2 linked regions of the Saccharopolyspora erythraea NRRL 2338 genome follow. The protein of the gene in region 1 interacts with the protein of each later gene in a pairwise test. Links are inferred from orthologs where the notes say so. Each region holds a gene or a part of one and is shown on either strand. Other genes may lie near its edges. The genes, in order: uvrA and uvrB.

Region 1 (14,688 bases):
TGCTTGCTGAGCAGGCCGGCCTGCTTCAGGAAGGACGGCTCGACGGCGACACCGCCACCATGGCGCGCCCGCCCAGAGCGCACCCCGCTGTCGGCGGGGAAGTCGAGAAGTTCACCAACTTCGCCGCCGATCAGTGCCGCGATCTCGTCGCGCTGCTTGGCGCGCTGGCGACCAAGCTCAGGGCCGTCGGGGAGGAGCACGTCACCGTCGACGGCCACGTCCGGGACGAGTTGGAAAGGTTCCTGACCTCCGGCGTCTTCGTACCGCCGGGAAAGCGGTGATCGGAAATGGCCTACTACGCCGACGTCGAGTTCCTCGAAGAAGCAGCACCTGAACTGGTGATGCGCAATGGCGACGAGTTCCGGCGGATGCACAACCTGCTGGAGTCGGTCAAGCCGTCCGTGCGGCGGGCCAAGGACGAGACCCGGTGGCAGGGCGGTGGTCGTGAGCAGTACGACGCCCGCCTCGACGACGTCAGCGGGCTGGTCGACGCGCTGAGCACGGCGTTCGCCAAAGCCGGTCGTGCACTGACCGACTACTCGCCCAAGCTGGGGGAGGCCCAGCGCATCATGCGCGAAGGCAAGGCCACCGAGCGGAAGCTCGCTGACGAGATCGGCAAGGTTGCCGACGCCGTTACCCGGACCGCGCAGGAAGCCGAACCGATGCGCCAGTGGGAGGACATCCGCGCGACCACGGGATTCTTCGACTGGATCGCGGAACTGGGCATGGATGTCGACTCCATCCGTGCCAACGCCGAACGGTTCTACGAACAGACCAAGAGCTCGTTCGAGAAGGCGAAGACGATCGAGGAGAACGCGCGCCGGGCGTGCCTGGCCGAGCTAGGCGACGGCTACGAAGCCCTGCCCGACTTCCGCGCGAACTCCAAGGACGCGGCGGCCATCATCGCCGGCGTCGACGAAGTGACCAAGGAAGCGGGCGAGGCCAGGGGCGACGACAACGTCGCGTTGCCTGGCAGCGGTCCGAAGAGCGACGTGCAGGCATCGGACCCGAACGCGAAGGTGAGCCCGACGCTCAAACGCTTCCAGGAGATCGCAGCGGGTCTGCCTGAAGGCACGACCACCTCTTACTTCCTAACCGAGAACTCCGACGATTTCCGCAGGCAGTGGATCCACGACAACAAGGCGGCGATCAACGCTGCTGCCGAGGAAACGGGACTTCCCCCGGAACTGGTCGCGGGAATCGCGTGGCAGGAGGTCGGCGGCAAAGGCCGGGTGTGGGACGACCTGGCCCAGACCGGTCGGGACATGGCCGAGGACGGCTGGCTCCCGGTAACTCCCGAGAACCTGCCGAGCCGTCTTGGTGGTTCACCGGACGATGTCTCCTACGGCCCGCTGTCCATCCAAACCCGTCGGGCGGCCGAGGTGCTGGGTTACGACCCGGAACACCTCACCGACGAGCAGCGAGACGAGATCAGGGCCGCCGCCGAGGATCCCCGGACCAACGTCCTGATCAGCGCGCAGCACTTGGCCGATCTCAAGGCGCAGAGCGGATACGCCGATGTCCCGCCGGAAAAGATGACCGACGAGCAGCGCAAGGAGATGTACGCCGAGATCGGGGCGCGCTACAACGGCGGGCCGAACTGGAACACCAACCCCGACGCCGCAGCGTACGGTAAAACCCTGGTGCAGCATCTGCCCGAAGCACGGAAGGCATTGCAGTGACGGCGACCTCACCGAGCCGACGACCGAAGCGACGCGTTGCCGCCACGGTGATCAGCGCGGTTCTCTGCCTCGTGCTGGACCTCGTCACGCTCTACGCCGTTGCCTCGTCGTTCCTGATGAGCCCGCGCGGACCATGGGACGACGACGTGCTCACCGCCATCCAGGTGAGTTCCTTCGCCGGTGGTCTGCTCGCTGTGCTGGGCGGACTGCTTCGAACCCTGCCCGTTGCCCGTCGCTGGTTGTCCTGGTGGTGGTTCCTGCCACCGATGGTGCTGCTGCTGGCCGCGATTGCGCGGTTCGGTTCGATGGACATCGCCTACCCGTCCTGATCGACCTGGCCGAGACGGCGACGAGAGGCTTCTTGCGCTTGCCGCCAGGGTCGAGGAGTAGCCGGCCAGGCACCGGTGCTCCTTCGCGGGATTCTCCTACCCAGGACCCGAAAGTCAGAACCTGATGGTGGTTTCGTGGACGTGCTGCCAGCGGAAGCCGTTGGGGGCGGCTGGGTCCTGGCGGAGGACGGCGGTGGTGCGGCGCTGGGTGGTTCTGCCGTGGTGGCGGTGGGTTTCGCGGAAGCGCACCACCGCGAGGTCGGGCGAGGACGTCACGAGCTCGATGTCGCTCACGGCGATCTCCAGGCCAGGCGTGGTGTTGCGGGATTCGGCCAGGTCGCTGAAGAGGTCCTCGGCGGCGAGGGCCGCGCCTTCCACGGTGGTCATGGTGAAGCCGGGCGAGTGCGACTCGCGCAGTTCGTCGATGACCGACGAGTCGCACTCGGTCCCCAGCCAGCGTGCGAGCAGGCGGTGCTGCCGCTCGACTTCGGCGGCGACGCGGCCGGCGAGGTCGGTCACCAGCCGCGCTCGCGCCACTCGGCGAGCTTGGGGCGCTCGGCACCGAGGGTGGAGTCGTCGCCGTGCCCCGGGTAGAACCAGGTGTCGTCGGGCAGCTCGGCGAAGACGCGGGTCTCGACGTCGTCGATCAGGGAGCGGAAGTCCTCCGGCGACGTGGTCTTGCCGACCCCGCCCGGGAACAGCGAGTCGCCGGTGAACAGATGCGGGTGACCGGCCGGGTCGCGGTAGAGCAGGGCGATCGAACCCGGCGTGTGCCCGCGCAGGTGGATGACCTCCAGCGCGGCCTCGCCGACCTGGATCGTCTCGCCGTGCTCGACCAGGCGGTCCGGCGGCACCGGCAGCTCCGAGGCGTCGGCCGGGTGGGCCATGGTGTAGGCGCCGGTCTGGCCCGCGACCGCACCCAGCGCCTGCCAGTGGTCGCCGTGGCGGTGGGTGGTGACGATCGTGCGCAGGCGGGGGCGCTGGTCGTCGTGGCCGAGCAGGTCGGCCAGCCGCTCGGAGTCGTTCGCCGCGTCGATCAGCAACGCGTCGCCGGTCCTGCGGCAGACCAGCAGGTAGGCGTTGTTGTCCATCGGGCCGACGGACATCTTGGTGATGGTCAGCTCGTCCAGCTCGCGCCGGGCCGGAGCGCCGCCGGCCTCGACGTGTCCCGTGTACTGTCCTCGTGGCTCCACGCCAGCGAGCCTAACGGCCCGGGGAGGCGCGGCTCACATCAGCCGTGGGTGAGGCCCCTGTGCGGGGGATCATCCGCCCCCGCCCATGCAGTGGGCGGCAACCCAGGCGGCGGACGACGTCCCAGGCGGCGGGCAGGGAGCGGACGCGGCCCAGGCACCGGACACCTTCCAGGCGGCGGGGACAGCGGCCCATGCAGCCGACGACTGCCCATGCAGCCGACGACCACGGCCCGTGCAGCAGACCACGGCCCGTGCAGCGAACAAAGGCGTGCGCAGCGAACAAAGGCGTGCGCGCTGGATCAACAGCCCCGGCCCGGCAGCCCGAGCCGGAAGCTACGGGTGTTGCGAATGGGACGATCGCGCACTTCCGTTGCGGGAGAACGCAGAACGCCCGAGCCCCCGACCCTCAGAGCCAGGGCGGCAGGGTCGGCAGGGGGTCGCCGGTGAGCCGCTCGCCGCTGGTGCGTCCGAGCAGCCATCCCAGCATCGCGCCGGGGTCGCCGTGCACCTGGCTGGGCCGCGACGTCGTCCCGCGCAGCTCCCAGCTGCGCTCCCGCCCGTCGAAGTCGACCACGACGGTGAGCGCGGGCACGTCGTGCCTGCCGCCGAACTGCTGGACGACGTCCTCGAGGATCTCCTCGACGTCGGGGCGCGGGATGTCGTCGAACCCGAAGCCGTGGTCGAGGTCGACCAGGTGCACCCACAGCTCCAGCAGGCGCCCGCGCAGCACGCCGTGCGCCGGGATCGGGTCGCCCGCCCAGTCCAGGACCTCCGCGGTCCAGGCCCACACCGGCAGCTCGCAGGCGGCGCGGGCGAAGCGCTCGCACGACGCCGCGAGATCCTCCAGCAGCAGCTGCCTGCCGCGCACCGCGCCCTCTTCGATGTCGGCGTCGCGGTCCGACGCGCTGGCGTACATGGGGTGCTCGACGCCCGTGCGCGCCCACCGCAGCAGGTTCAGGAACCCGTCGGCGTTGCGCGCCACGTGCGATATGACGTGCGCCCGGGTCCACCCCGGCAGCAGGCTCGGCCCGTGGATCGACAGCTCGTCGAGGCTCCTGGCGGTCTCCATGAAGCGGTCGCCGGCCTGCTCGATGGCGGCCAGTGCGACCGAGGTCCGGTGGGCTAGCTGCGCGGCGCCGGTGGTGCTGTCGATGTTGCTACGGTCGCCGGCCCCGAGAGCGATGTCAGCCATGGGTCGTCCTCGCTTCAAAAGGGGATTGCCGGTGCTGCACGCCGGTGAGGTTTCGAGAGTAGATGCGATGGCGCCGAGGCCGACAGTGCCCATTCCGGGGTAATTTTGCGTATTGTCGGACGAGGCCCCGGCGCGGTGACGCCGTCCTCACGGCCAGTCACTCGTTCAGGTGACAGCGAGTGACAGTGGACACAGGTCACGCGGTGGTGGACCGGACGCGATCCGAGACTGTCGGTGCCCCCGAATAGCATTGATGTGCGACGTCCTGCAGGCGTTTCACCCCGGCGCCGACCGCGGTGCACCAAACCGGTGCACCGGCACGGTGGACCAAACCGGTGCACCGGCACGGTGGGCCAACCGGCGCACCAACGCGGTGCACCACGGTGCACTGGTCGGTGCACCACTCCGGTGCACCACCGCGGTGCCCGACGCCGGTGTCTCGCCCGGGACGTGCTCGCTGACCCGTTGGGGCCGGCACCGCCTCCTGCCCACACCCGGGCCCGCCCGACACCGGGCCCGCACCGCCGGGGGGTCGCACCCGACCCGGCGAGAACTTCGAAGGGATTGCAGTGGCTGACCGCCTTGTCGTCCGCGGCGCCCGTGAGCACAACCTGCGCGGGATCGACCTCGATCTGCCCCGGGACAGCCTGATCGTGTTCACCGGGCTGTCCGGCTCCGGGAAGTCGAGCCTGGCTTTCGACACGATCTTCGCCGAGGGGCAGCGACGCTACGTCGAGTCGCTGTCCGCCTACGCCCGGCAGTTCCTCGGGCAGATGGACAAGCCCGACGTCGACTTCATCGAGGGCCTGTCGCCGGCGGTTTCCATCGACCAGAAGTCGACCAGCCGCAACCCGCGGTCCACGGTGGGCACCATCACCGAGGTCTACGACTACCTGCGGCTGCTCTACGCCCGCGCGGGCAAGCCGCACTGCCCGGTGTGCGGCGAGGCGATCAGCAAGCAGACCCCGCAGCAGATCGTCGACCAGGTGCTGGCGATGCCGGAGCGCACCAAGTTCCAGGTGCTGGCCCCGGTGGTGCGCAGCCGCAAGGGCGAGTACGTCGACCTCTTCGAGAAGCTGCAGTCGCAGGGCTACGCCCGCGCCCGGGTCGACGGCGTCGTGCACCCGCTGGAGAACCCGCCGAAGCTGAAGAAGCAGGAGAAGCACGACATCGAGGTCGTGATCGACCGGCTCACCGTCAAGCCCACCGCCAAGCAGCGGCTGACCGACTCGGTCGAGACCGCGCTGCGGCTGGCCGACGGCCTGGTGCTGCTGGAGTTCGTCGACGCCGAGGAGAACGACCCCCACCGCGAGCGCAAGTTCTCCGAGAACCTGGCCTGCCCCAACGGACATCCGCTGGGAGTCGACGAGCTGGAGCCGCGCTCGTTCTCCTTCAACTCCCCCTACGGCGCCTGCCCGGACTGCGCCGGCCTGGGCATCCGCAAGGAGGTCGACCCGGAGCTGGTCGTGCCCGACGAGGAGCTGTCGCTGGAGGAAGGCGCGATCGCGCCGTGGGCGGGCGGGCACACCGCCGAGTACTTCACCCGGCTGCTGACCTCGCTGTCGGAGGCGATCGGCTTCCGGATGGACACCCCGTGGAACCGGCTGCCGACCAAGGTCAAGAAGGCGGTGCTGCACGGCACCAACGACCAGGTCCACGTGCGCTACAAGAACCGCTACGGCCGCACCCGCTCCTACTACGCCAACTACGAGGGCGTCATCCCGTTCCTGGAACGCAGGCTGGAGCAGACCGAGTCCGACTACGCGCGCGAGAAGTACGAGGGCTACATGCGCGACGTGCCGTGCCCGGCGTGCGACGGCACCCGCCTCAAGCCCGAGATCCTCGCGGTGACGATGGAGGGCGCCGAGACCGGCGAGATGTCCATCGCCGAGGTCAGCGCGCTCAGCGTGCGCGAGTGCGCGGACTTCCTGAACGGGCTGGTGCTCGGCCCGCGCGAGGAGATGATCGCCGGGCGGGTGCTCAAGGAGGTGCAGGCGAGGCTGGGTTTCCTGCTCGACGTCGGCCTGGACTACCTGTCGCTGGACCGCGCCGCGGGCACGCTCTCCGGTGGTGAGGCGCAGCGCATCCGGCTGGCCACCCAGATCGGTTCGGGACTGGTCGGCGTGCTCTACGTGCTCGACGAGCCCTCGATCGGCCTGCACCAGCGCGACAACCACCGGCTGCTGGAGACGCTGAGCAGGCTGCGCGACCTCGGCAACACGCTGATCGTCGTCGAGCACGACGAGGACACCGTGCGCAGCGCCGACTGGATCGTCGACATCGGTCCCGGCGCGGGTGAGCACGGCGGTCAGGTCGTGCACAGCGGCCCGTACAAGGAACTGCTCGACAACGAGGCGTCGATCACCGGCGACTACCTCGCGCGGCGCAAGCACATCCCGCTGCCGGAGACCCGGCGGCGCAACGACCCCAAGCGCCAGCTCACCGTCGTCGGCGCCCGCGAGCACAACCTGCACCGCATCGACGTGTCGTTCCCGCTGGGCTGCCTGGTGGCGGTGACCGGGGTGTCCGGCTCGGGCAAGTCCACGCTGGTCAACGACATCCTCGCGTCGGTGCTGGCGAACAAGCTCAACGGCGCGCGCCAGGTCCCCGGCAGGCACACCCGCGTCAACGGGCTGGGCAACGTCGACAAGCTGGTGCAGGTCGACCAGTCGCCGATCGGGCGGACCCCGCGGTCGAACCCGGCGACCTACACCGGAGTCTTCGACCACATCCGCAAGCTGTTCGCGGCGACCACCGAGGCCAAGGTGCGCGGCTACCAGCCGGGCCGGTTCTCCTTCAACGTCAAGGGCGGCCGGTGCGAGGCGTGCGCGGGCGACGGCACGCTGAAGATCGAGATGAACTTCCTGCCCGACGTCTACGTGCCGTGCGAGGTGTGCAAGGGCGCCCGGTACAACCGGGAGACCCTGGAGGTGCACTACAAGGGCAAGACGATCGCCGAGGTCCTGGACCTGCCGATCGAGGAGGCCGCGGAGTTCTTCAAGCCGATCAACGCCATCCACCGTCACCTGCGGACGCTGGTTGACGTCGGCCTCGGCTACGTCCGGCTCGGGCAGCCCGCGCCGACGCTGTCCGGCGGTGAGGCGCAGCGGGTGAAGCTGGCCAGCGAGCTGCAGAAGCGCTCGACGGGCAAGACGGTCTACATCCTCGACGAGCCGACGACGGGTCTGCACTTCGAGGACATCCGCAAGCTGCTCGGCGTGGTCAACAGCCTGGTGGACAAGGGCAACACGGTGATCGTCATCGAGCACAACCTCGACGTCATCAAGACCGCGGACTGGGTGCTGGACATGGGACCGGAGGGCGGTAACGGCGGCGGCGAGCTGATCGCGGAGGGCACTCCGGAGGAGGTCGCCGAGGTCGAGGACAGCTACACCGGCCGGTTCCTGGCGCCGATCCTCGCCGAGGGCTGAGGTCCCGGACCGGTTCCGAGGCTGGTCCGCGCCGAGGGCTGACCCGGCGCCGGTTCTCCCACAGCGGCGATCCCGCCTGGTCAGGCCGCGCCAGGTCAGGCGGGGTGCCGGGCGAGCGGCGTCGGTCCGGTCTGGTCAGGCGGGCCGCGGCGGTCGGTCTGGCGTGGTCAGGTGGGCGGCAAGCGGCGCGGTGGTCGGTCAGGCTGGTCAGGTGGGCGGCGGGCGGCGCGGTGGTCGGTCAGGCTGGTCAGACGGTGGCCGAGCGGCGTGGGCGGTGGGTTTGGCCTGGTCAGGCGGGCTGCCGAGTGCGCCGCAACCGGTCCGGCCCGTCAGGCGGCGTGGGTGGTTGGCCCGGCTGGTCAGGTGGGCGGCCGAGCGGCGCGGGCAGTAGGCCCGACCTGGTCAGCGTGCGGCGGGGACGCGGCCGAAAAGCCTGCCCCCGAGGTCCGCGCCCACGACCGCGCCGCTGCCGTCGCGGGTGAAGTAGCCGCGCTCCCCCTGCAGGCCGCCCTCGGTGACGATGTACTCGTCGCCGTCGCCGGGCAGGAAACCGACGGCGGCCGGCGGGTAGTCCGGGGCCATCTCGACGTCCGAGGCGTGGCGGATCTCCGGCCTGATCCCGACGCCGAGAGTGAGCCGGGAGCCGTCGGTGGCGATGTCGAGGTACATGGCGTCGTTCTCGTAGCGTCCGGCGACCTCCCGAGCCCGGGTGTCGTCGTGCGGCACCGGCTGCGGGTCCCGATCCACCACCCCGAGGTAGTGCTCCAGCGCCCACCGGACGACTGCCCGGTTGCACGGGTGGCCGTCCGGTCCGGCGTTGGACAGCGAGACGACGGCGAAGTCCCGTTCGGGCACGATGAGCAGCTCGGCGAACTGGCCGTTGCCCGATCCGCCGTGCCCGATGGTGCGCACGCCGCCGACGTCGCGCAGGAACCAGCAGATCCCGACGCCGTCGCCCAGGGAGCTCGCCCGCAGCGCGACCGTCTGCTCCCGCATGCGGTGCAGCGCATCGGCGGGCAGCACGCCGTCTCCGGTGCCGAGGTGGAAGCGGGCCCAGCGCAGCAGGTCGCCCACCGACGACACGATGCCCCCGCCGGGGTCGTTGCCGCGGGCGCCGGCTCGCCACGCCTTCCACGGCCGCGCGAACCGCAGCTCCCCGTCGTCGCCGCGGTTGTGCCCGACGGCGAACGACCGGACCACGACGTCGTCGAGGTCGAAGAACGTGTTGGTCAGCCCGACCGGCTCCAGCACCAAAGAGGCAACGGCCTTCTCGAAGGGCAGGCCCGTGACCTTCTCGACGACCAGCCCTGCCAGGTTGTAGGCGGCCTGGCTGTAAGAGGCGCGTTCGCCGGGCTCGCCGATCATCGGCAGTCCGGCCATCCTGGCGACGAACCCGGCAAGCGAGTCGGCCTCGTCACCGGCTTCGACGACGTTCCAGTCCAGTCCCGAGGTGTGGTTGAGCAGGTGCCACACCGTGATCTTCGCGGCGGCGCGCTCGTCGCTGAGCCGCAGCTCGGGGACGTAGTGGAGCACCGGTGCCGCCAGCTCCACCTTCCCTTCGGCGGCCAGGCGCACCAGCGCGGTCGCCGTGAACGTCTTCGTCACCGACGCCAGGTGGAACAGCGTGGTCTCGTCGACCGGGCGCGGGTTGTCGACGCTGGTGATGCCGTGGGACGCGCGGATCTCCCGGCCGTCCGCCCACACCCCGGCGGCGACGCCGGGGATGCCGAACTCCGTCGCGGCCGCCTCGACCGCACCGGCCAGCTCGCGCTGTGTCATCGGGTCCCCCTCCGAGCGACTGAACTAAGTACAAGGGAGAACATAGACCCTTCTTGAACAAAGTTCAAGCAATGCCCTGAACATTGTTCAACTAGGCTTTCGGTCATGCCGCGAGACACGCTGACCGCAGACCAGATCGTGCGCGCCGCGATCGCACTGCTCGACGACGAGGGACTGGACGGGCTCAACATGCGCAGCCTGGGCAAACGGCTCGGCGTCGCGGCCACGGCGATCTACTGGCACATCGCGACCAAGGAGCAGCTGGTCCAGCTCGCGGGCGATGCGATCTGGGACGAGGTGGAGCTGCCCGATCCGGACTCCGCGGACTGGCGGTCCGCCGCGACGGCCGTGGCCACGAGCACGCACGCGATGCTCGTCCGGCACCCCTGGCTCGGGCAGGCGTTCGGCAGCTATCTGCTCTCCGGGCCGGCGAAGGCCCGCCGCGACGAGCACACCCTCGCCATCTACGAGAAGGCCGGTTTCGCCCCCGACGACGCCGACCGCGCGGCGGCCACCGTGCTGATCTTCGTGCTCGGCAGCGCCCTCGGGCCCGCGGCGCAGGTCTCGCTGACCCGGCGGCTGAACCGCGACGGGGGCAACGCCGAACAGCGGCTCGCCGAGACCATGGCCCGCAGCGCGGAGATCGCCGAGCAGTTCCCGCGCCTGCGCGAGCGCATCGGCACCCCTGCCGCCGTCAACTACGCCGCGGCACCCGACAACACCTTCGAGTTCGGTCTGCGCTCCATCCTCGACGGCTTCGAGGCCCGCCTCGCCGAGCGCGGCGACGGGTGAACCGTCCAGGCCGCTTGCACCTCACCGGAAACCGCCTGCCCGCAGCCGAGTTCGAGGCATCCGGTCCGAGGCCGCGACGGCTCACGGCACAGCCCGCGACGGCTCACGGCACGGGGCAGCGGGGGTCGCGGTGGGCGACCGGGTCGCGCTGGAAGCGGCCGCAGACCAGTTCGTCCTCGGGCGGGGTGCCCGCCCCGCCGGTGACGCGCAGGATCGAGATCGACTTGTCCACCGGGATCTGCCCGCCCGCCCCGTAGTCGATGGTCCCGCTGGAGCCGACGAACGGCGCCTTGCCGATGCCCCGCCACACCGTGCCGCCGGTGACCGGCGTGCGCTGGGTGGGCGCCGGGTTGTCCCCGTCCATGCCGGTGATCGTCTGCACCGCCAGCGCGATGACCTCCAGCGCGTCGCGGGCCAGCAGTCCGCGTCCGCGCAGCGGCGTGCCCTGCTGGCTCTGCGGGTCCCACGCGCTGCGGCCGGTGAAGGACACGTGGTCGAGCACGACGCCCTCGTGGTCGTCCATCGCGTCGTCGAGCACGAGCTTGCTGGTGTCGTCACCGGCCAGCAGTTGCGGGTAGTTCTCCGGTTTCCCGCACTCGGGCGGCATCTTCGTCAGGAACGTCGCCAGGTCGTTGGCCCGCCCGGCGAAGAACACCAGGTTCTGCTTGCCGCACGGGATCCGGTCGCTGTCCGGCATCGGCTCGATGCCGCGCGCCCGCAGCTCGCCCGCGGTGAGCTGGGCGAGGTCGTGGCTGTAGAGGTCGCGCGGGTTGGAGTAGATCAGGACGTTGTCCGGCCGCCTCGGCGCCCCGGTGCGCGGGTCGACCGGCCCGGCGGCGATGTAGTTGGCCACGACCTTCGCCTCCCAGGCGTTGGATGGGGCCACCTGGTAGAACAGCGGGCTCGACTCGGACAGCAGGTCGGCGGAGATCGTGGTGCCGACCATCGGCACCCCCTCGGCTTCCAGCGCCTCGATCGTGTCCACGGTCGCCTGCCAGCTCCCGCCGAGCCCGGCCACCGCCACCACCGAGTCGTCGCGTCCGACCAGCTCCGCGACGTCGGCGGCGACCCGCGGCCCGTGCTTCATCCGCAGCCCGCCGTTGGCCAGCACCACCTTCATGAGCACGTTGCGCCCCAGCGACTCCCGCTGCATCACCGCGACTCCGTCCAGCTCGTCGGCGATGCCGGCCAGCGTCGGCGGATCGTCGTCGGAGCTGGGGAAGGTGCTGAAGTAGACGACGGTGGGGTGCGGCAGGTTCGGCTGGTCCTCCCAGCGCCGCTCGGCCTCCTCGTTCTGCTCGGCGATCTTCTCCTGCGCCGCCACCATGCGCGCGTCGTGCGCGGAGAAGAAGCGGGAGGTGCTGGTGGTGTCGGAAACCCCGATGCATTCGCCGTCGACCTCGCCGATGTCGGAGTTCTGGTACGGCCACCACTGCCCGCAGTGGGTCCGGAGGTAGCCGGCGTAACCGGCGGTGGAGCCGACGAGCAGCAGGAGCACCAGCAGCAGCGGCGTGCGGCGCACCAGCTTGGAGCGCTTCAGCGGCAGGTGCGCGCGTCCCAGCGCGCCGAAGCGGTCGTAGTCGAGGGCGTCGGCGGGTTCGTCGGCGATCCGCAGCGGCACGTACCAGGCGGTGGGCGAACGCTTGCGCCGCGCCGCCTGCAGGTCGCGCTCCCACTGCTCCAGGGTGACCGGAGCCCTGGGCGTCTCGCCGTCCTCCAGCGGCTGCTCGCCGGTGGCCACCACCAGCAGCGGGTCGCGGGCGCCGGTCTCGTTGCGGACGTTGTTGACCAGACGCACGAGGGTCTCGCCGATCGTGCCGGGCCGCAGATCCTTCAGCAGCAGCACCGGATAGCAGTCCTTGGGCACCCAGCGCCAGCGCCACAGCCGGCGCGAGTGCGAGTCGGAGAGGTCGCTGAGGAAGGCGTGCACCAGCAGCCTGCGGACCTGCTCGGCGCTTTCCCGCTCCGAGGGCGTGGTGATCAGGCGGCGGACGAAGCTGGGGAAGTCGGCCGACTCGCGCGGCGCCAGGTACTGCTGGCGCAGGAACCAGCGCGGCACCTTGCCCCGGCGGACCCACAGCGCGTAGTAGAACGGGAACGCCACCAGCGACAGCAGGAACAGGTACCACGGAAGCTGCTCGGTCATCGACGTCCAGGCCGCCGCCTCCCGCGCGTTCTGCTTGCCCCGCCCGGGCCTGCGCCTGCTGTTGAGGAAGTCGTGCAGCAGGTCGCGGATGTTGCTGTGCGGGGCGTGGTTCAGCTCCGCCGGGCGCAGGTTCTGCTTGAGCAGCCAGCTCGTCAGCGCGTAGCGGGGGAACTGGAGACGTCCGATGCGCGGCCAGGAGTCGTGCTCTCGCAGTCCGAGGACGGCGGTGTCCAGCAGCGTCCGGACCTGCACCGACCGCTCCCGTTCGGTGCCGCGGGCGGCGTCGCCGACGTGCAGCTCGGCGTGCGGGACGATCGTGGCGAGGTGGTCGGAGAGCTGGTCGGCCAGCATGCCCGGGGCGGTCTCGCGCACGGCGTGCACGATCGGCTGGTCGGGGATGCGGCCGAGCCTGCGCGGGCGGACCCATCGCGGCCCGACGAGGCGAAGCAGGTCCGCGGCCGACATGCCGCTGCCCGCCTGCGTTTCCGACATCGCGACCCCCAGGTGACGGCGAACACGTAAAGACCGGACAGTACCCGCACGGGGTAAGGGATCGGTATGGATACCGCCGGAAACCGAGCAGGCTTCGGTGCCGACGACCGCCCGGGTCGCCACGGCCTTGCTGCGACCGGCGGATCCGATGCACCCGACTGTCCGCCGGGCACACGGGCACGCGCGGGGGTGTGCGTCGCCTCACGGCAGCGGTCGGTTACTCCGGCGTAGGGTCGGCGCATGGCGCAGAACCACCACTCGGTCTCCAGCAGCGTTGTCGTGGACGCGAAACCGGAGGACGTGTTCGCCCTCCTGGCCGACCCGCGCAAGCACCCGCTCATCGACGGTTCCGGCACCCTTCGCGAAGGCATCAGCGGCCCGGACCGCCTGGTGCTGGGCTCGAAGTTCGGCATGCGGATGAAGCTGGGCTTGCGCTACCGCATCAGCAACACCGTCGTGGAATACGAGGAGAACCGCCGGATCGCCTGGAAGCACTTCGGCCCGCACCGCTGGCGCTACGAGCTGGAACCGGTCGGCGGGTCCAGCACGAAGGTCACCGAGACTTTCGACTACTCGAGGGTGCCGATTCCCGGTGTCGTTGGGCGGATTCCGCTGTTCGCCAACAACCGCAAGTCGATCGAGAAGGCCCTGCGCAGGCTCAAGTCCTACGTCGAGACCGGCGACGCGGGTTGGTAGAGCTTCGTTGGTTCCTCCTGTGTAACGGGATTCCGCGATGGCAGGCGGGACATGCGCTGGTCCAGCGGGCCAAAGGTTCGTGGCGGGTATGGAGTACGGCATAGGGGGGCGGGCCGGCGCGGGGGCTTCCACGCTGACCTGGTCGTCCTGGACCAATACGATCGAGTCGCGAAAGAGATCCGCTGCCCTGCCGTGAGGCGGGCAGCGGATCTCTTTCGGATCACGAGCTCAACAACCGCGAATGCCCTGTCGGAGGCCGCCGAGGACGTCCTATCGACGTCAACGCCGAGGCGCTGACACTCATCTCAGAACCACGGGTACCTCCTCATACCCGCGGATGACAACGTTCTTCTGGTGGACCAGCTGTTCCGAGGCGAGAGCGACATCGCGGTGCAGCAGGGCGGACAACGCGGCCGCGGCCTCCAGCCGGGCCAGCGAAGCTCCGATGCAGAAGTGAATACCCAGCCCGAAAGCCAGGCTGCCACCGGTGTCCCTGGTGAGGTCGAGGCGGTCCGGGTCGGGAAAAACGGCAGGGTCCCGATTGGCCGCACCGATCTGCAGCCACACGATTTCGCCACGGCGAACGCGGTTCCCGAGCACCTCGGCATCGGCGAGCGCGGTACGCACCAGCAGTACAACGGGTGGGTCGTAGCGCAGCAGCTCGTTCACCGCGTTCGTCACCTCGCCGGGGTGGCCGCGGAAGTGCTCGAGCTGATCCTCGTCGCGCAGCAAGGCGACTGTGCCGTTGCCGACCAGATGCATGATGGACTCGTGTCCAGCGGCGAGCAGCAGCAGGCACATCGAGATCAGCTCGTTGCCGCTCAGGACGACGCCGTCGTCCTCGACCGCGATCAGGGCGCTGATCAGATCGTCCTTCGGCTCGGCCCGGCGCAAGGCCACCAGTCGGTCGAAGTACTCGGCGAACTCGGCGTTGGCCTGTTCCCGCGCGGCCAGCT
Region 2 (14,178 bases), 110 kb from region 1 along the record:
ACAGGGCAACTGGTCACGCCACCGCGAACACGGGTTCCTCCCGGTCGCCGAAGCGCGGGGCCACGAACTGGTCGATGCGCCCGCATACCACGAACCCGCTACGGATTTCGACGACCAGATCGCGCGATTCCGTTCCTCCGGGGTGGAAGTCATCACCAGCACCGCCACCGCCGCCGATCTCGCGTTGTTCCGGAAGCAGGCGGCTGAGAGCGGCCTGTTCCCTCGGCTGATCACCTGCTCGCGCTGGCTGGCCTACCCGAGCGGCCCGGACCTGGCCGAGGCGAAGGTGGCGACCCTGGTCTACTGGACGCCGCGCCACCCGTACCGCTCGTCGATCGACGGCATGCGCCCGGACGGGCTGGTCCAGGCGTACGAGCGGCAGACCGGGAACCAGTGGCTCCAGCCGCTCGGCCTGGCCTACGCCCTCTTCGAGGTCGCCGCGCACGCCCTGTCGACCGCCTCCGACCCCACCGAACGGGGCTCGGTGGCCGAGGCGATCAGCACGACCCGGCTGGAGACGATCGCCGGCGTCCTGGACTGGACGCGGGGACCGGTCCCCAACGTCGCGACCATCCCGCTGGCCGGAGGGCAGTGGCAGCCGGGTACGCACCACCATCCCCACGACCTCGCGATCGTCAGCTCCGGCGTCCCCGGTCTCCGGGTCGAGGCCGACCTCGAACTCCTCCGCTGACGCGCTGTGCCGCACGCGCGGGTTCTTCGATGAACCGGACCGCCGTGACCTCCCGGATGTGGACCACGGCGTCGAACCAGGTGCCGAACGCGCAGCCGGACAGGCTGTGGTCGGCGTCGGCGGCGGCGTCGTAGCGCGGGCCGATGACGCGCGTGCGGGTCGGCAGGTCGCGCCAGCGCCGGACCTCGCTCGGCACGGGGCCGCGCAGGTCCAGCACGAACGCGTCCTGGTCGATCTCGGCGAAGACCGACTCGGCCAGCACCGGCGAGGCCGGCACCACCTCCCACAGCAGGCTGCCGTGGTCGAAGGTCAGCGCGACCGAAACGTACTCGGCGCCGAAGTGGTCGCCGAGGTAGGTGCCGTCGGTCACCGCGGTGCGCGTGGCTCCCTGCGGGCGGTGCACCGCGGAGTGCCCCGTCCCTCCCCAGTAGACGATGCGCGCGCCGGTCACCTCGTGCCAGCGGATGATGCCGTCGGCCATCAGAGTGCTGTCGTGCTCTCCCGCGTGGTAGGCGAAGAAACCGGCGACGATGCGGGCGTTCCACTCGGCCTCGGCCTGCCCTTCGTGCGCGGGCAGCGCGCTGACGATCTGGTGGACCCGGCGGGCGCGCGCCAGCAGTCCCGCCCGGTCGTGATGGGAACGGACCCACTCGACGTGGTCGGCGACAGCGCCGTTCGGCCGCAGCTCGGCGTAGTGCCGCTCCGCTTCGGCGGAGTCCGGGCTGTGCCGGCGCACGTGGACGAGCACCGCGTCGTAGGCGTCGGCGCGCACGCGCGCGTAGTCGATGCCGACGAGACGGACGGGATCGCCGGGGTGGTCGCGGTTGTAGGCTCGCAGCCACGCCAGCGCGGACACGAACTCCTCGGTGCGCCACACGCCCCAAGCGTCGTCGAGCAGCGCTCGGACATCGCCTTCGCCGGTGCGGATGTGGTGGTCGAACTGCTGGGCCTTCGTCCAGTCCTCCTCGATCACCAGCGCGCGGAAACCCATGCGTTCGACCAGGAACCTCAGCAGGCGGAACTTGACCGCGAACAGCTCGTGGGCGAACCGCGTCGCCTCGCCGATGCCGACGACCTGGGCATCGCCGACGATGCCGCGCAACGGTTCCAGGTCGCTGAGCGGGTCGACGTCCGAAGTGCCGGTGCTGATGGGGTGGGCGCGCTCGCCGACCCAGCGCGCGACCGCGGCGCGGTCGAGCGGGGCGGGATGGTCGAGCGGGGCGGGGTGGTCGAGTGGGGCGGGGTGGTCGAGTGGGGCGGGGTGGTCGAGTGGGCTGGAGTGGTCGGTCACGGGTTCCTCCTCTGCTGCCGGTGCGCCGACGGTAGGAGCTCCAGCGGACTCGAAGTCAACACCCGACCGGTGTTCCCGGGACGGCGCACACCGCCCCGGGAACATCATTCGGAAACCGTGACCGAATCAGCCGTTCGCTGAAATCCGGCCGGAGAAAGAACCGCAACTGAGCTGGGTGCTGCCTTCGTAGTTGCACGCCTGGTAATTGATCCAGCCCGAGTCGGGAATGGAGAGGTTGTGGTCCAGGCAGGTGCCGAACCCGACGTCGGCGTGCTTGGTCTTCAGCCCGGAACTGTCGCTGCGGTAGTAGCGGGCGACCGGGTGGTGCCCGTCCGAGGCATTGTCGCAGATGTAGAGGTGTTCCCCGGTGGGGTTGAAGCACACCATCGCGCCGCCGTCCCCGGAGTAGACGGGGTAGTAGCACTCCGCCGCCGTGACGGCGTCACCGTCGCCGGACAGCACCGAGACGGTGGCGCTCGGCGCGGCTGCCCGCACCTCGCCGGTCGCCGGAGTCGCATGGGCGAGCCCCGTCCATCCCAGCACCAGGCCGAAGGCGGCAGCGCACACCGTGATTCTTCTCCTCATTCAAAACCCCCGTGTTTCCACGCGACCACCATGAATGGTGACCGATTTCTTCTCACCCTGACCCCCAGGGCAGGGATGAGATTACTCAGTTCCGGGAAAAGGAATAGCGGCGAAGAGCAGGAACACCCGAAGGTAGCGCGGTGGCGCTCCGATGGAGCAGTTCCGCTGCGTCACACGGGTTCGCCGATCACGTTCGGTGCGCTGGACGGCACGACGATGCGGACGAACGAGTTGTTTCCGGTCCGGCGAAGAGCAATCCCGGCCCGCCGCGCAACGACCGGCCCTCCGACGGCGATAGAAATGTCCACCCACCACGAGCAGTGCGGGGGCTCTTTTCGTCGGGCGTCCGCATCCGCCCGTCCGCCTTGGGCGGAAGCCACACCCGGGCTCGCCCAAGCGGGACCGAGCCCGGCGGAAGCCATCCCCGCCGGGCTCTGCTTCGATTCCTGATCACACGTGACTCCAGCGACGGGTACCGGCCAGCTGATTCAGCTGTTCCACCCCTGCCACCGGGCGAGGCCGCCGTGGCCGCTAGGGCAATTCCGGGCAACACCTCTGCCCGATCATGCGGCCGGCGTCGCGCGAGATCGCCCGCCACCGTGAAGGACCGGATCGGACAGCGCCGCATGAGCGCCCGCTGGTCCTTTTAGGATAGATTCCAAGCTGTAGGTGTCTCGCTCGGCAAAGCGGCCCGCGAGGTCTTCGGCGTAGGGCAGACCGAGCGTCCTTTACGGGCACGCTTCCCAGCGCGTTCGCGCTCGATCCGTGCACAGGGCTTGGGTCCTCGCTCGCTTCGTGCTTGGGTCCAGCGGGAGTAAAGTCAGTGAATCACATCAAGGAGAACGCGATGCCGGCGAAGCTGACCGTGGATCTTCACCCGATCTTCCGCAGCGACAGGGACATCGACAACGCGGTGCGCAACGTGATCTTCCGCGCGGCCGGCGAGAACGTCCCGCTCGTCGAGATCATTCCAGGCAAGGGTTCCGGCAAGCTCAAGAACCGCGTTCTCGCGATGCTCAAGCAGCCCCACATCAAGAAGCTGTACCGGCGGGTGGAGGTGGCCCCCGGCAACGACGGGATGGTGCTGGTGCACTTGAGGTAGGCGGCCAGGTCCCAGATCCGCGGCCGGGGCGGGGTCTGGTGCCCAAACACCTCCGCGCCCAAGCTACCCGCCGAACCCGACGCCCAACCGGTGCCGCCGGGCGCGGCCGTTCGCAGCGGCCGCGCCCGACCGTGTCAGCCCAGTTGGTCGAGCCGCTCCCGGTACTCCTTCGTGCTGATCTCGCCTCTGGCGTAGCGGTCGGCGAGAACGTCCTTGGCGCGCTGGGCGCCGGAGCGGTCGCGCTGCCGCGAGCCGCGGACGGCCAGCCAGACCACGGCGGTGATCAGGCCCGCGAGCAGCAGCAGGAAGAACAGGCCGATGATCCAGCCGGGGCCACCGCCGTGCGGCGGTCCCCAGCCTCCCGGGTGGCCGAGCAGTAACGCTTGGCGCGCTGTTCGGCGGCCACCTGGGCGGTGCTGGCCCGATACCCGTCACGGCCGGTGGTGTTGCGGTCCAGCTCCCGGCCGATGGTCGAGCGATGCCGCTTCAGCCGGCGGGCGATCTCGGCCCGGCCGTGCCCCCAGGCGTGCAGGATCGCGATCTCCTCCCGCCCCGCCAGCGACAGATACCGACCCGAGATCTCGCTCTCACGTTGCTGATCACCCCGCCAGCCTGCCGGAACCACTTCCCCCAGTCGGCGCGGACACCCCCGCGGCCTCGCTGGCCGCCTCCAGCGACCCCTGAGTTGCAACCACCCCCTGAACCCGCGGTGATACGTCAGAAAAAGATCCCGGAGCCAGAGGGCGCCTGAGGTTCCGCCACCGGACCCGCTGCGCAAGGCGAGTCCAAAAGCGAATTCAGAACCCCTCAGACCCGCTCGTCCAGCCGGTCCCGCAGCGGCTCGTAGTCGTGGCCGGGGAAGATCCGCGGGAAGACCTCCAGCATTTCCCGCAGGTCGTCGGCCACCAGATCGAACTCGTCGCATCCGCGGTCGACGTCCGCGAACAGCAGCTGCCAGCCGACCACGCCCTTGGTCACCAGCAGCGCGTCGAGGTACCCGCCGTAGTCGAGGTCGAGCCGGTACAGCTCGCTGGTGCCGTCGAAGTACCAGACCTCCGGCGAGGTGGCACCGGCCGGGAAGAGCAGCGCCGAGAGCACGCCGTCGCCGGACACCGGATGTTCGTCGAAGGGGTGCATGTGCTGGTACACCTGCGATTCCGCCTCGGTCGCGAACTCGGTCTCCAGGTAGGCGCCCGTCTGCGCCATCGCCCCGGCGAGGTGGCACACCGAGAACTCGCCCACCAGGTCGCCCGCACGCCACTTGCAGCCGACGACCTCGAAGCCCAGGAAGTGCCGCCGCAGCGCGGGATCCAGCACCACCCCGTGCTGGTCGGCGATCAGCCCGAACGCGTTCTGCGCGTCCCCGATGTCGGCGACCGGCCCCAGTTCCTCGTGCACGAGGTCCACTTCCCCGGCGCCGCGGAGCTCGTCGAGCATCGCGACGTACCGGCGCTCGTAGTCGCTGAGCTCCAGAGTGCCGTACCCCATGTCGTCCACCATCCGCGAACCCGCCGCCTCGACCGTGCACTCCCGCACGATCCCGTTCGTGGCGTAGGACGTGGGCGGTGCGGCTCGGGTTCCCGCCCAGCGCTGGGGAATCCGCGGCAGACCGGGTCTTCCGAAGCCGCAACCAGATCCCCAGTGCGGCTTCGCGGTTGCGCCGCACGGAGTTGTGCGCGGTGCTGCGCACGGAGATCCGGCGGCGCGGCGCCCAGATCCAGTACTGCATCCCGACCGAGAACGGCGTCCCGACCGAGTCGTGCGCCGCTGACGGAGCCGGCGGCGCCGACCGCCTCACTCGATGCCGGCGGCGTCCATCCCGCGCAGTTCCTTCTTCAGGTCCTGGATCTCGTCGCGCAGGCGCGCCGCCAGCTCGAACTGCAGGTCGCGGGCCGCGCTCATCATCTGGTCGTTGAGCTGCTGGACCAGGTCGGCCAGCTCGGCGCGCGGCATCGACTTGATGTCGCGGTCCTCCAGGAGGCCGGCGCTGCCCACCGCTTCGCCGCTGGGCTTCTTGCCGCGCGAGACGTTGCGGCCCGAACCGCCGACGGCCACCTCCTCGGTGTCCTCCGACTCGCTGTAGACCCGGTCGAGGATGTCGGCGATCTTCTTCCGCAGCGGCTGCGGGTCGATGCCCTTCTCCTCGTTGTAGGCGATCTGCTTCTCGCGCCGCCGGTTCGTCTCGTCGATGGCGTGCCGCATCGAGTCGGTGATCCGGTCGGCGTACATGTGCACCTGCCCGGAGACGTTCCGCGCCGCGCGGCCGATCGTCTGGATCAGACTGGTGCCGGAGCGCAGGAAACCCTCCTTGTCGGCGTCCAGGATGGACACCAGCGACACCTCGGGCAGGTCCAGGCCCTCGCGCAGCAGGTTGATGCCGACCAGCACGTCGTACTCGCCCAGCCGCAGCTGGCGCAGCAGCTCCACCCGGCGCAGCGTGTCGACCTCGGAGTGCAGGTAGCGGACCCGGATGCCGAGCTCGAGGAAGTAGTCGGTGAGGTCCTCGGCCATCTTCTTGGTCAGCGTGGTCACCAGCACCCGCTCGTCGCGCTCGGCGCGCTCGCGGATCTCGTGCACCAGGTCGTCGATCTGGCCCTCGGTCGGCTTGACCACGACCTCCGGGTCGACCAGCCCGGTCGGGCGGATGACCTGCTCGACGAACTCGCCGCCGGCCTGCCCCATCTCGTACGGGCCCGGCGTCGCCGACAGGTACACCGTCTGCCCGATCCGGTCGGCGAACTCCTCCCAGGTCAGCGGGCGGTTGTCCAGCGCGCTGGGCAGCCGGAAGCCGTGCTCGACCAGGGTCCGCTTGCGGGAGGCGTCGCCCTCGTACATGCCGCCGACCTGCGGGACGGTCACGTGCGACTCGTCGATGATCAGCAGGAAGTCGTCCGGGAAGTAGTCGAGCAGGGTCGCCGGGGCCGAACCGGCGGGCCGGTCGTCGACGTGCCGCGAGTAGTTCTCGATGCCGGAGCAGAAGCCGACCTGGCGCATCATCTCGATGTCGTACTGGGTGCGCATCCGCAGCCGCTGGGCCTCCAGCAGCTTGTTCTGCTTCTCCAGCTTGGCGAGTTGCTCGTCGAGCTCGGCCTCGATGCTGCGGATCGCCTTCTCCATCCGCTCCGGGCCCGCCACGTAGTGCGTGGCCGGGAAGATGCGCAGCTCGTCGACCTCGCGGACCACCTCGCCGGTCAGCGGGTGCAGGTAGTAGAGCCGGTCGATCTCGTCGCCGAACATCTCGATGCGCACCGCCAGCTCCTCGTAGGCGGGGATGACCTCGACGGTGTCGCCGCGCACCCGGAAGGTGCCGCGGGCGAACGCGATGTCGTTGCGCGTGTACTGCACGTCGACCAGCGCCCGCAGCAGCACGTCGCGGTCGGTCTCCCCGCCCACCTGCAGCTGGATCGAGCGGTCCAGGTACGACTGCGGCGTGCCCAGGCCGTAGATGCACGACACCGACGAGACCACCACGCAGTCGCGGCGGCTGAGCAGGTTCGACGTCGCGGAGTGGCGCAGCCGCTCGACGTCCTCGTTGATCGAGGAGTCCTTCTCGATGTAGGTGTCGGTCTGCGGGACGTAGGCCTCGGGCTGGTAGTAGTCGTAGTAGCTGACGAAGTACTCGACGGCGTTGTCCGGGAAGAACCCGCGCAGCTCGTTGGCGAACTGGGCGGCCAGCGTCTTGTTCGGCTCCAGCACCAGCGTGGGCCGCTGGACCCGCTCGATCAGCCACGCGGTGGTCGCCGACTTGCCGGTACCGGTGGCGCCGAGCAGCACCACGTCGGTCTCGCCCGAGTTGATGCGGCGCTCCAGGTCGTCGATCGCCTGCGGCTGGTCGCCCGCGGGCTGGTAGTCGCTGACCATGCGGAAGCGCCCGCCCGTGCGCGGGATGTCGCTCACGGGGCGGAACTCGGAGTGGGCCAGGACGGGGTGCTCAGTCGCGAAAGCCATAGCCTGCCGAACCAGATCTTGGGGGTGGACACTTCCCGGCGTCGCCGCCGTCGGTTGTCCACGCTACCCCCAGGCACCGACACCGCACCGATGTCGCCGCCGCGCCGCCCCAGGCGCCACACCGGTCACCGCCGCCACAGACCGCCGCCGCGCCTCCCGCAACGCAGTTGGCACTGGCGTCCCTGGTTGCCGGTGAGCCGCTGCCGAACGGCTTCCGCGGGCTGATACTGGGGTCGACCGCTCCGGCGGCTCTGCCACCGGGGACGGTCGCAGCCGCTTCTGGAGGTGGTGTGATGTCCACCAGTACACCGATCACCGGGCATCCTGACCTTGCCGAACTGCGCGCCCGCTACGACCGGGCCGCCGAGACCCCCACCGCGCAGGCCGCCGACGGGGCGATCGTCCTCGGCGGGCTGTTCATCGCCCTCTCCCCATGGATCGCCGGGTTCAGCGGGGTGGGCTCGCTGGCGATGAACAACTTCGTCACCGGCTTGGCCACGGCGGTCCTGGGCCTGTGCTTCGCGGCGGCTTTCCACCGCACGCACGGGATCGCGTGGGTCTGCCCGGTGCTGGGTCTCTGGGCGATCCTGTCGGTATTCGTCATCAGCGGGACCGCGATCACGGCCACCACCGTGCTCTGCAACGTCATCGGCGGCGCGGTCGTGCTGCTGGCGGGCCTGGCCACCATGGCCCCCTCGATGATGCCGCAGCGTGGGGGGAGGAGAGCTTGACCCCGACCGGATCGGAGGTGGCGAGTATTGTCGCAGGAAACCGGGCGCGGCGTTGGACGCGACGTCGCGCCCCTGCATAGGGTGCGGACGTGACGACCCAGCGCGACATCGCCAACCGGCTGGGGCTGCCGGTCCACCCGCCGAAGACCGAGATCTTCGACCTCGCCGCGCGCACGAACACCGATCCGAAGCAGATCGTGCGAGACGTCGACTTCTACCGCGTGGAGCCGTTCGGCCTCTACCTCGCGCGCCCGATGCCGGGCCACCCGCGGCTTCGTTACCTGCGGTCGTGGCTGCTGCCCGGACTCGGGCTGCGGATCAGCCGCTTCGACTGGCACCCCGGCCACGAGCGGGATCTGGACTTCTACCTCGACGTGGTCGGCGTCGAGCGCGGCGAGGAGAGCTGGCGCACCGTTGACCACTACCTGGACATCGAAGTCCGCGCCGGCCGCGAGGCGCGGCTGCTCGACGTCGACGAGTTCCTGGTTGCCACCAAAGCGGATCTGCTCGACGAGCCAACCGCGCGGCAGGCGCTGGAGACCGCCTGCGCCGCCGTCGAGGGACTGGCCCGGCACGGCTACGACCTGGCGGAGTGGTTGCGGCACAACGGAATCGAACTCTCCTGGCCCGGGCACCGTTCTTGAGTCTGCCGAAGCGGTGCGCACTCCCGCTACCGCCATCCCGGTGACGGAGGCGGCACGCGCGGAATCGATATCCGACGAGCTCTGAAAAGTTATGTTAAAAGTCGCTACTGTTGATCTACACCACGCTTTTTGCCATTAATCTCTGCGCCGTGGGCATGGTGGCTTCTTCTCCTCGGCTGGTGGACGTTATCGACCTGTTCAGCGCTCGGCGGTCCCATTCCTCGGGCGCCGTGATGGGACTGGACGTGTGCCGCGTAGAACCCTGGGGGCTGTCGCTGGAGTGCTCCACGCCCGAGGACCCCGCCGCAGACAGCGAGGTCACCTGGCTGCTGCCCGACCTGGGCCTCAAGCTCACCCGCCACCGCCCGCGCCGCAGGCACTCCCGCCGCGGGCCGAGCCTGCTGACCGCGGTGCACGTCGAGCGCGACACCCGCTCCTGGACCACCACCGACCTGCTGCTCGGCCTGGAGGTGCCCGACCAGGGGCCGGCGCGCATCGCCCAGTACGAGGAGTTCGCCGACGCGGTCTCCGGTGGGCTGATCCGGCTCAGCGAAGCCGATTACGCGCTGCGGACCGTGCACCGCACGCTGGAGGAGATCAGCCTGCACCGCGACCTGAACCAGTGGCTGGCCCACCGGGGCATCTTCGACATCTGGTGACCTGCTGACCCTCGCCGGGACGCGAGCCGGGGGGCGCCCACAGCCCATCGGTGGTGTCCCCGGCCCGCGCGCGGCCCGCGCGCGGAGGCGGTTAGCTTCGATGCCGAAGGGTGAGCGCGGTCCCCGCAGCGGCGGGGCCGCCGGGTAGCGGAGCACCAGATGGTCAAGCTGGACCGGTTGATCAACGTCCTCGGTGGACTGGGCGCCAGGCTCGTGTGCGCGCCGCGCAGCAGGCGGACCGAGCTGCGCTCGGTGGCGCTGCACGATCCCGCCGAACCGGCCGACCGGTCCGACGACGTGCTGCTCGCCGTCGGGGTCGACGCATCGGCGGCGGCGGAACTGCTCGCGTCCACGCGCGCCGCCGTCGTCGTCTTCCGGGCATCCGAACTCGGCGACGGGGCGCTGGCGACCGCCGGGGAGCGCGGTGTCGCGGTCGTGGTCGCGGCCCCGGAGGTGTCGTGGGGCCAGCTCGCCGGTGTCGTCTACGGCCTGGTGCTGGAGGGGCGCGAGACCGAGGCCGGACGCGGGCCGACCGACCTGTTCGCGCTCGCCGACACGCTGGCCGGGTCGGTCGGCGGGCCGGTGACCATCGAGGACCACCACTGCGGCGTGCTGGCCTACTCCAGCGAGCAGACCGGTGCCGACCCCGCCCGGCTGGAGACGATCCTCGGACGCAGGGTGCCCGAGGCGGTGCGGCGCGAGCTGGCCGCCCGAGGCGTGTTCGAGCACCTCGCGGCGTCGGACCAGCCGCTCTTCGTGGAGCCGCTGGAGGCGGGCGCGGGGCGCGGCCGAGCGGTGGCCGCCGTGCGGGCGGGCCGGGAGCTGCTCGGCTCGATCTGGGTGGAGACGCCCGCTCCGCTGGGCCCGGCGGGCGAGACCGCGCTGGTCAACGGGGCGCGCACGGCCGCGCTGCACATGCTGCGCAGTCGCGCGAGCGCGGACCTGGAACGCCAGATCGAGTCCGACCTGGTGATCGGGCTCGTCGAAGGCGACGGCGACCCCGCCGCCGAACTGAGCAGGCTGGGATTCCGGGGGGCGAGCTTCCGGGTCGTGGCGGTGCAGGCCCACGACGGCGGCGAGCACGCCGCGTCGGCGCTGCTGGCCTTCGAACGCGCGACGACCGGGTTCGGCTGGACGCGTCCGGGGCGCAGCGCCCTGTTCGCCAACACCGTCTACACGGTCCTCCCGTACGACGAGGCGGCCCGCGCCCGCGAGTGGGTGCGCACGCTGGCGCGCGACATCCCGTCCGGGATCACCGTGCTCGCCGGGATCGGCGGAGCCGCCGGACCGGGAGAGCTGGTGAGCAGCAGGCAGGAGGCCGACGAGAGCCTGGCGCTGCACGCCGCCCGCGGCGGCGCCGAGGTCGCCGTGGTCTACGACGACGACTGGCACGAGATCCTGCTCCAGCGGCTGCGCCGGGCCGCGGGCGCCGGCCGCCAGCCAGCCCGCGGCCCCGTCGCCCGGCTGCGCCGCCACGACGAGGTCCACGGGACGCACTACGCCGAGACGCTGCGCGCGTGGCTGGAGTGCCAGTCCGACCTCGCCGCGGCCGCGGCGCGCCTGGGCATCCACCCGAACACGGTCCGCAACCGGATGCGGAAGATGGCCGAGATCGTCCCGCTGGAACTGGACGACCCGGACGCCCGGCTCGCCATGATCATCGCCCTGGCTGTCTAGATTCCAAAGCAGCGAAGCCGCTTGGCCCACCCCCGCATTTTTCGCGGCGTATGGCTGGATACGTGAGAAAAAGATCCCGGAGCCAGAGGGCGCCTGAGGTTCCGCCACCCGCGCCGCCAAGCAGGATGAGTCGGTTCAACGACAGCTCAGGCTATGCCGAACGCAGGTAGTGCTCCGCGATGTCGTCGCTGGTGGTGAGCCACACGCCGGGGTGGTTCGCGACGTGCTCCAGCGCCTGGTCCAGGTACTTGGCCCGGAAGGGCTGGCCGATGACGAAGGGATGCAGGGCCAGCGCCATCACCCGGCCGCTGCCCGCCGCGTCGGCGTGGAGCTGCTCGAGCTGGTCCTCCACGATCCGCACGAAGTCCGGCCCGCTGAGGCTCTTGCCCACGAACAGGCTGATGTCGTTCAGCTCGATGGCGTAGGGGACGCTGAGCATCCCCGGTGCGTTCAGCCGGTACGGCTGGTCGTCGTTGGTCCAGTCGAGGACGTAGCTCAGGCCGAGCTCGGCCAGCAGCGACGGCGTCTGGAAGCTCTCGGTGAGCCCCGGTCCCATCCACCCGCGCGGCCGGCGACCGGTCGCCTTCTCGATGGTGCCGACGACCTCGCCCAGGTAGGCGCGTTCCTCGTCGGCTGGCAGGTCGGCCTGGAACGTGGAGTTGTTCTTGCCGTGGGCCAGCCACGCCCAGTCGCGGGCCAGCCCGGCCTCGACGATCTGCGGGTACCGCTCGACCACGTCGGAGTTGAGCAGCGCGCTCGCGCGCATCCCGTGCCGGTCGAGGCTGTCGACCAGCCGCCACAGGCCCATCCGAGGCCCGTAGTCGCGCCATCCGTAGTTCAGCGGGTCCGGCACCAGCCGCGCGGTGCCCTCGAAGATGCTCGTCGCCGGGCGGTCGACCCGGTAGTGCTCGATGTTCACGCCCACGTAGAAGGCGACCCGCGCACCACCCGGCCAGTGGATCGGCTCCCGCTCCACGATCGGGCTGTAGCCGAAGAGTTCGTTGTCCATGGCACCCACGGTGAAACATTCACACAGATGTGAAGGTCAAGCGCGAACCCGGAGACGGTGCGGTTCGGCCAATCTGAGCCGCTCGAATTGTGCGAAATCCACAGCGACTTCGCCGCCAGCCGGAGCCATGCTCGTCGCTGTCGGAGCAGGAGAGGTGGAGGACATGCGCGAGGACGGGATGGACCGGGCCCCGGAGAAGGTCGTCGTGGTCGGTGCCGGTGTGGTCGGGCTGTCGACGGCGTGGTTCCTGCGGGAGCACGGCGTCGAGGTGTCGGTCGTGGACCGGCGGGCGGTCGCCGCCGGTGCTTCCTGGGGCAACGCCGGATACGTCTCCCCCGGGTTCACCGTCCCGCTGCCCGAACCCGGCGTCCTGCGCTACGGGCTGCGCTCGCTGACCGACCGCGACGCGCCGCTGTACGTGCCCGCATCAGCCGACGCCGGGCTCTGGTCGTTTCTCGCCCGGTTCGCCCGCCACTGCACGGCGCGCGCATGGCGCCGGTCGATGGAAGCCTTCGCACCGCTCAACGCCGCCTGCCTCGGAGCGTTCGACGAGCTGGCCCGGGGCGGTGTGCGGGCTCGCGCGGTGCCCGCCCCGATCACCGCCGCGTTCGAGCGGCGCGAGCAGGTCGCCGAGCTGCGCCACGAGTTCGAGAAGATCCGGCAGGCCGGGCAGGACGTCGAGTTCAGCGAGCCGGACATCGCCGAGGTCGACGTGCCCCAGCTGTCCTCGCGCATCGAGGCGGTGCTGCGGCTGGAAGGGCAGCGCTTCGTCGACCCCGGCGAGTTCACGCGCGCCCTCGCTCGCGGTGCCGAAGCGCGCGGGGCGAGCATCCGCACCGGTTTCGCCGTGCGCGACGTGTTCCGCAGCGGCTCGCGGCTCGTCGTCAGGAGCGAACAGCACGACGGGATCACCGCCGACGCCGTGGTGCTGGCGACGGGCGCGTGGCTGTCGCCGCTGGCCCGCGGGTTCGGCGTCCGCAGGCAGGTGCGCGCGGGGCGCGGCTACTCCTTCACCGTCCCGACCGAGCATCCCGTTCCCGGGCCGGTCTACCTGCCCGCCGTGCGCGTCGCCTGCACGCCCTACCAGGGCGCGATGCGGGTCGCCGGGACCATGGAGTTCCGCGACCCCGACGCACCGCCGGAGCCGGCTCGCATCGAGGCGATCGTGCGCTCGGCCCGTCCGCTGCTGCGCGGCGTCGACTGGAGCGCTCGCCAGGACGAGTGGGTGGGGCCGCGGCCGGTGACCTCCGACGGGCTCCCGCTCGTCGGCGCCACCCGCATGCCGGGCGTCTTCGTCGCGGGCGGGCACGGCATGTGGGGTCTGACGCTGGGGCCCGTCACGGGGCAGCTGCTGTCGGAGCAGATCGTGTGCGGCAAGCAGCCCGCCGCGCTGCGACCGCTCGACCCGCTGCGATGAGCACCGACGAGATCTCGGTGGACGAGCGGGAGGAACTGGACTGGCTGCGCCGGGAGAACCGGCTGCTGCGGGTCGAGAGGGACATCCTGCTCAAGATCGCCACCGAGTACACCCTCGAACGCGCGGAGCCGCCCCGGCGCTGATCACACCGCGGGCGGTTCCCACCCGGTGCGCGACGCCCATTCCTCCGCCCGCGGCAGCGCGTCGGCGAACCACGGCTCCTTCGCCTCGGTGTAGGCATCGGGGTTGGAAGCGTGTCGTTGCGCGGCCTCGCGCTTGATCCGCAGGTACTCCTCGCGGGCATCGTCGTCAGCGCGCAGCCAGTCGCGGAACAGCAGCGCGTAGCGCCAGCCGGGGCCGCCCGCGACACGCACGTGCAAGTTGGCGTAGCGGCCGGGGTCGGCTGAGACGTGCACGCGCTTGG

The links.
Region 2: the proteins of uvrA (region 1) and uvrB interact in binary tests that used the Escherichia coli proteins (3 or more experiments, as listed by UniProt). The link is inferred for Saccharopolyspora erythraea NRRL 2338 from one-to-one orthologs.

Annotation. Positions count from the first base shown.
Region 1 is NC_009142.1:5,939,776-5,954,463, reverse strand. Bases 4,575-8,027 are described here. They hold uvrA (excinuclease ABC subunit UvrA), read left to right. Parts: upstream 4,575-4,965; coding sequence 4,966-7,827; downstream 7,828-8,027. Outside these bases: SACE_RS25690 (hypothetical protein), read left to right, coding at 1-281; SACE_RS25685 (hypothetical protein), read left to right, coding at 288-1,682; SACE_RS25680 (hypothetical protein), read left to right, coding at 1,730-2,011; SACE_RS25675 (hypothetical protein), read right to left, coding at 2,126-2,548; SACE_RS25670 (MBL fold metallo-hydrolase), read right to left, coding at 2,527-3,204; SACE_RS25665 (maleylpyruvate isomerase family mycothiol-dependent enzyme), read right to left, coding at 3,611-4,396; SACE_RS25655 (serine hydrolase domain-containing protein), read right to left, coding at 8,230-9,606; SACE_RS25650 (TetR/AcrR family transcriptional regulator), read left to right, coding at 9,712-10,398; SACE_RS25645 (ABC transporter substrate-binding protein), read right to left, coding at 10,502-13,036; SACE_RS25640 (SRPBCC family protein), read left to right, coding at 13,277-13,732; SACE_RS25635 (cytochrome P450), read right to left, coding at 14,033-14,688. UniProt on the Escherichia coli protein: The UvrABC repair system catalyzes the recognition and processing of DNA lesions. UvrA is an ATPase and a DNA-binding protein. A damage recognition complex composed of 2 UvrA and 2 UvrB subunits scans DNA for abnormalities.
Region 2 is NC_009142.1:6,055,565-6,069,742, forward strand. Bases 5,041-7,983 are described here. They hold uvrB (excinuclease ABC subunit UvrB), read right to left. Parts: upstream 7,618-7,983; coding sequence 5,464-7,617; downstream 5,041-5,463. Other genes in these bases: SACE_RS26165 (hypothetical protein), read right to left, coding at 5,041-5,205; SACE_RS26175 (SPW repeat protein), read left to right, coding at 7,911-7,983. In the rest of the region: SACE_RS26140 (ABC transporter substrate-binding protein), read left to right, coding at 1-691; SACE_RS26145 (erythromycin esterase family protein), read right to left, coding at 636-1,982; SACE_RS26150 (hypothetical protein), read right to left, coding at 2,109-2,549; SACE_RS26155 (Smr/MutS family protein), read left to right, coding at 3,415-3,669; SACE_RS38445 (SHOCT domain-containing protein), read right to left, coding at 3,804-3,944; SACE_RS37955 (helix-turn-helix domain-containing protein), read right to left, coding at 3,953-4,294; more of SACE_RS26165, read right to left, coding at 4,477-5,040; more of SACE_RS26175, read left to right, coding at 7,984-8,348; SACE_RS26180 (ribonuclease FAU-1 family protein), read left to right, coding at 8,438-8,992; SACE_RS26185 (ribonuclease FAU-1 family protein), read left to right, coding at 9,172-9,651; SACE_RS26190 (PucR family transcriptional regulator), read left to right, coding at 9,811-11,328; SACE_RS26195 (polysaccharide deacetylase family protein), read right to left, coding at 11,480-12,337; SACE_RS26200 (NAD(P)/FAD-dependent oxidoreductase), read left to right, coding at 12,501-13,754; SACE_RS38450 (hypothetical protein), read left to right, coding at 13,751-13,897; coaE (dephospho-CoA kinase), read right to left, coding at 13,898-14,178. UniProt on the Escherichia coli protein: The UvrABC repair system catalyzes the recognition and processing of DNA lesions. A damage recognition complex composed of 2 UvrA and 2 UvrB subunits scans DNA for abnormalities.